Regions from separate parts of the Virgibacillus sp. W0181 genome, predicted to be linked through region 2. Evidence: riboswitches for the same ligand, from Rfam matches in the RefSeq annotation. Region 2 holds a riboswitch; the other holds the start of a gene.
The links. Region 2 has a riboswitch for S-adenosylmethionine ahead of ACLIBG_RS09815 (MetQ/NlpA family ABC transporter substrate-binding protein). Riboswitches for the same ligand answer to the same signal wherever they lie in the genome.

Region 1 (3,169 bases), on a different contig from region 2:
TAAGAATGCCTACGTATCCGCCTTCTCCGGTACTGTCTCCAACGCCCTGTGTTAATGAATCCCCAATGGCGACAACTTTTGTTCCTTTATTGAAAAAGAAATCAATGGCACTTTTGACCGAATCGATAATAAATTCCTTTACTTGATCACGTACTTCATCTTCTTCACTATCATTGTTTGCTTCGTCTGTGCTAGAGTCGGGAGCAGTTTTTTTTTGCTCCGGCTCGCCTTCTTCCAATGTCGTATCTTTAGGCATTTCTTCTTTTTGTGGAATCGTCTCCTCGGAAGTGTTCGGTTTCTTGTCATTTGTTATAAATAAAATAATGCCGATGCCTACAATTATTAGTAGAATAAAAATATAGAGAGCAACTTGTTTAATATGGATCACACCTATACGAATGTACTATATATTTATGAAGGTAAAGAGCTGTTATTGCTACAATTTTAAAATATATGTAATAGAAATTGTTCATTTTGATTGTTAATATATAAAAGCATAAAAACCGAAAATTATCCTTTGGAATCGAAAAGGAGGATTTCATCTATATTTTACACGTTAATTTGCCCGTGTAAACCTGAACGCCCAATCTGTAATCAGATATTAATCATTATTATTTGAACGCTGCTAAGAGGTCAAGGGCACTTTTTGCGGAAATCGGCAGTAAAAAAAGTCCGCCCCGATGTGAAGGCGAACTTTATCATAGATATAGTGTATATCTTTTTAGTGCTGTATAGTGTTATTCTCTAGTTGCTTTTGAAATTGCTTGTTCTAAGTCTTTTAAAATATCCTTTGTTGACTCAATACCTACAGAAAGACGTACCAGTTCTTCCGATGCGCCACTTTTCTTTAGGTCTTCAGCGCTTAACTGCTGATGAGTGGTGGAAGCAGGGTGGATGATAAGCGATTTCGCATCTCCAACATTAGCCACATGTGACCATAGCTGAATATTGTCGATCAGTTTTCTGCCCGCTTCTCGACCACCTTTTATTCCAAATGTAATAACCGATCCGTACCCATTTGTAAAGTATTTCTTGGCTAGTGCATGGGAAGGGTGATCTTCCAAACCAGGGAAGTTGACCCATTCAACAGCAGGATGCTCTTGTAAAAAGGATGCAACTTCTTCTGCGTTTTGATTGTGGCGCTCGATACGTAAATGCAATGTCTCCAACCCTTGCAATAGCAAAAATGCGTTTTGTGGGCTTAAGCAGGCACCAGTGTCCCGAAGCAACTGTACACGCAACTTGAGTGCAAAGGCCGGTTCACCTAAATCGACAAAGCGAAGGCCGCCATAGCTTTCATCCGCTTCTGTAAATCCAGGAAATTTACCGGAACCCCAATCAAATTTTCCAGCATCCACGACTATCCCGCCGATTGCGGTACCGTGTCCGCCTATCCACTTTGTTGCGGAATGCACGACAATATCAGCTCCCCAAGCGATTGGATTGGAGAAGTATGGCGCAAATGTGTTGTCAATAATTAATGGGATATTGTTGTCATGCGCAACTTCTGCTACTTTTTCGATATCAAACACATTTAAACTAGGGTTTGTAATCGTCTCGCCAAAGACTGCTTTTGTTTTATCGGTAATAGCTGATCGGATTGTTTCCGGATCAGTACCATCAACAATTTTTACGTTAATACCATATCGTGGCAGTGTATGAACGAACAAATTGTATGTGCCGCCATATAAATTACTGTCCGCAACGATTTCATCACCCGCACCGGCAATGTTTAAAATCGCATACGTAATAGCAGCCATTCCCGAAGCAGTTCCTACCGCTGCAACACCGCCTTCCAATAGTGCTACACGCTGTTCGAATACGTCAACGGTTGGATTCATAATTCTTGAATAAATATTTCCGGGTTCTTTCAACGCAAATAGGTTTTGCGCATGCTCCGTATCGTTAAACACATATGAAGTGGTTTGGTAAATGGGAACCGCACGTGAACCTGTTGTTGGATCGGCAGTTTGTCCCCCGTGTAGTAGAATCGTATCCTTGTCTTCAAAATTAAAGTCTGTCATTAATAATTCCTCCTTAGGTTTTTAAAGGCACGTTGCCTTTCTTATTTTTTGTAGCAGGAATCTGGATGAAAGAAAAGGATGAAACAGAAAAGCCCCCTTCATAAGAAGAGGGCGTTATATGTAACCGTTCCTCCCCTTATCTTCCAGATCAACGGATGACCTGTAGGATTTGGCACCATCAAAAGCAAAACATGTTTGCTCTTAGGTTGCTGGGTTTCATCGGGCCTATTCCCTCCACCACTCTTGATAAGAGATATAATCATTCGATTGAAATGAATGTTACATGAATTTGAATTGTTTGTCAACACAAAATAAAATATTTAATGTTGGTGTTTCACTTTTCGAATTGGGTGTTGTTTTAAGGAAGAACCCATATAAATGAAAAGTGCTATCCAAATAAATATAAAAGAAACGAGATGCGCCGGGGAAAACGTTTCTTCATACAAAAAGACACCAAGAAGTAACATAATCGTTGGAGCCAAGTATTGTAAAAAGCCAATCATTGATAAAGGAATCGAGCGAACAGCGGAGCCAAATAGTAATAACGGTGCCGCTGTTGCCAGTCCCGTTCCGATTAATAATACAAATGTTAGTGGTTGTGGCGTGTTGGCTGCAACCGTACCGTTGGAAAAAAAGCTTAAGTAAATAAGGGCAATTGGCGTAACAATCATTGTTTCGATTGTAAGACTGAAAATGGAATTTAAATCGACCATTTTCTTAAAAAGTCCATAAAGAGCGAATGTAACGGCGAGTAAAATGGATACCCATGGAAAAACGCCAAAGCTGAATGTCAGATTAAGAACCCCGATTGCGGCTAATATAATGGAAAATAATTGCCTTTTTGATAACCTTTCTTTTAAAACAATAATGCCAAGTAAAATGCTGACAAGCGGGTTGATATAATATCCCAAACTCGCTTGAATCACATGCTCGCTATTAACCGCCCATATAAAAATCAACCAATTCATACTGATAATAAGAGAAGCGGCCAGCATGTTAATACTTTTCTTTCGGTCCTTCAGCAGCCGCTTGCACGCTTGAGTAAATTCCGATCCTTTTCGTAATGATAATACGACAACAGCCATCAATACGAATGACCAGATAATGCGATGAGCCAGAATTGTGTCGGCAGGGACATCGTCAAC
Region 2 (3,169 bases):
ACCTAACATCGCCATAATGAAATACGTAAATAACACAAAAATAAAGATGATTAATGGATATTCGCTAAATATGAAGAATGGTTTTTGAATGACATCTAATACTGCTGTTGCATTTAAGCTGTTTGAAAAAAATGCAAGAGACGTAAATAAAATAACAAAATTTTGCATATGATTCATGTGGCGTTTCCAAACGTCCCACGCCAGAACTCGAAAATAATTCCATCTTTTCATCACAATTGCCCATAAAGCAGAAAACGGAATAATAACGAGCGTTACAGTTAAAATAAAATTTAATTGAAATAAATGCCCGACACCGATGACAGTGGATAGAAATAATAGTAAGGCAAGAAACAACTTTAAAACCTTTTTATAAATATCCATTGAAGACAATTCGTTTTCGTCTGTATATGGTGCTTCATAAGGAATAGATTGGTACGTTAATTTTCCGATGGCACGATCAATAAATAAAACAATGATGGCAATTAGCAACAACCAAGGTAAATAAATCAAATAATTAACTTCCGTATAATCAACAATAATCGCAACTGCAATCTCCATTGGACTCCAAATAAGCGCTAAACAAAAAGCTCGCAGCGTCGTTTTACTTATAAAAGAATTTCGTATCTTTTCATCCACTTTTTCCAAGTTTTTACTTAATATATTTTGGGATAAGTTGATGGCCGATAGATTCAAGAAGGTAACGAGTGTAAAAGAAGTTAATAAACTTCTCCCATACAATTTTCCTAAATGATCTACATTTTCTTTCAAAAGCTCATTTACCCGTTGATCGTACTTTCCGACATGTACAGCACTGTTAATCCATGGCAATACTGCGAAAAAGGCGAGCAATGGCATATTTGACGTCATAAACAATGGGAGCTTTATTAATGGAACTTCTGCTTGAATGTACATTGCTCCACCACAAATTAAAAATATACTGCCTAATATTTTAAATAGCTTACTGGCATCGATAAAAGAAATGGCAATCATAACAATAGCCAAAAGTCCAATGACATATTCGAGTGAATGGATGTTTAAAAAAACATTACTAAGATGCAGTAATAATACCGCAGCATAAAAAATATATAAATGATTACGCATATGTACCTTCATTCTCGTTGATTCCCTTCAAGTCTCTAATAAACTCCTTACCCACTATACCATAATTGATTCCATCCTTTTCAAAAAAATGGTTCAAATTTTTTTACATTATCGCTTATGAAATATACTTTTATTGTGGATTATCTTTTCTAATTTCCTACACGATAATCCGCACACTATAAAAATTGTTTCATCATATAACGACTAAGATTATGTAATTATTTGAATATATAATCTTTATAGTTTTTCTTATTTTTGCGTTGACAGCTTTGAACTTCTCGTGTAGATTAATGACACAGTAATTTTCCGACAATTAAATAGTTTTCTCTTATCAAGAGTAGCTGAGGGACTGGCCCGATGAAGCTCGGCAACCATCTATCAAAGGATAGAAAGGTGCTAATTCCTGCAAAACGTATGTTTTGAAAGATAAGAGAGGAAATCTTGTAATCTTAGAATCCTGGATTTATATTTTTACAAGCCTCTCTTTCTTTTGATAGAGAGGCTTTTTTCATTGTCGAATGAATTACTGAAAAATATTATCCGGGAGGAAAGAAAACATGAAAAGAACAGTATTTATTTTAAGCATTATATTATTTATTGGAGCACTTGCTGCTTGTGGTGGAGATGATTCAGAAAGCAGTACATTAAGTGAAGATAAATTGGTAATTGGAACGACATCCGGCCCACAGGAACAAATATTGGAAGTAGCGAAAGAAGTGGCAGCCGAAGATGGGCTTGAAATCGAATTAAAAGTATTCTCAGACTACATTTTACCTAACACTGCTTTGGCAGAAAATGAATTGGATGTCAATTGTTATCAGCACGAACCATTTTTAGCCGCTTTTAACGAAGACCATGGAACAGATTTAACAACCGTTGGAAAAACGATTTTAAACCCTATGGGCGTTTATTCGGAGAAACATAAAAGCTTTGAAGACATCCCGGATGGTGCATTGTTCGGGTTGCCGAACGATCCGACAAATGGTGCCCGGGCATTGTTCATTCTTGAAGAAGCAGGATATATTACGTTGGATACTGACAATAAGGAAAACGCAACGATCCATGACATAAAAGACAATCCTAAAAATCTAGAATTCATCGAACTGGAAGCATCACAAATTCCGAAGCAGCTTCCTGAATTGGAGGCCGCTGCAATCAATACGAACTATGCCTTGGAAGCTGGTCTTGTCCCGACAGATGATTCGATCATATTGGAATCTACTGACTCCCCATACGTGAACTACATTGTGACACGAACAGAAAACCAAGATGATCCTGTAGTTGAAAAGCTAGTAAGTGCATACCAATCCGACAAAGTAAAACAATTCATTGAAGAAGAATTCCAAGGATCCATGATTCCAAGCTGGGACGAATAATACAGCAGGGAACATTGCGATTCCGTAATGTTCCCTTTTGAAAGGAAGGACAGTAAATGATCGTTCTTGACCATGTTTCAAAATTTTTCTCATCAAAAAGCGGCGATATCAAAGCAGTAACCAATGTGAGTTTACATGTAAAACAAGGAGAAATCCATGGAGTTATTGGGTATAGCGGAGCTGGCAAAAGTACATTAATTCGCTGTGTCAATCTGCTGGAACAACCGACGAGCGGAAATGTGTTTATCCAGGGAAAGGAATCGACCTTCCTTTCCCCCGATAAACTACGATCCGTCCGGAAAAACATTGGAATGATTTTTCAAGGATTCAATTTATTAAAAACAGCTTCTGTATATGACAACATTGCCATTCCATTAAAATTACTCGGGTTAAAAAAAGAAGACGTGCATAAACGTGTTGAAAAGTATTTGGATATTGTTGATTTGGCAGATAAGAAAAACGCTTATCCGAATCAATTATCTGGTGGACAAAAACAGCGTGTTGCCATTGCAAGAGCACTGGCGCAGGAACCTGATATTTTACTTAGTGACGAAGCAACGAGTGCCCTTGATCCGGAAACAACGGATGCTATCCTTGATTTACTTCTAAAAATTAATGAAGAGTTTGGGATTACGATTTTACTTATTACACATGAAATGAATGTTATTCAAAAAATTTGTGACAACGTAACA

Region 1: linked by a shared signal. The riboswitch ahead of ACLIBG_RS13695 (O-acetylhomoserine aminocarboxypropyltransferase/cysteine synthase family protein) and the one ahead of ACLIBG_RS09815 (MetQ/NlpA family ABC transporter substrate-binding protein) in region 2 are both predicted to bind S-adenosylmethionine.

The regions. Positions count from the first base shown of each region.
Region 1 is NZ_JBPYCR010000042.1:5,342-8,510, forward strand. Features, by position in the region: gene ACLIBG_RS13690 (SGNH/GDSL hydrolase family protein) at 1-388, opposite strand, end outside; partial or broken gene ACLIBG_RS13695 (O-acetylhomoserine aminocarboxypropyltransferase/cysteine synthase family protein) at 747-2,024, opposite strand; SAM riboswitch class I at 2,158-2,277, opposite strand; gene rarD (EamA family transporter RarD) at 2,345-3,169, opposite strand, start outside.
Region 2 is NZ_JBPYCR010000019.1:20,742-23,910, reverse strand. Features, by position in the region: gene ACLIBG_RS09820 (hypothetical protein) at 1-1,113, opposite strand, end outside; SAM riboswitch class I at 1,427-1,534, shown strand; gene ACLIBG_RS09815 (MetQ/NlpA family ABC transporter substrate-binding protein) at 1,659-2,477, shown strand; gene ACLIBG_RS09810 (methionine ABC transporter ATP-binding protein) at 2,534-3,169, shown strand, end outside.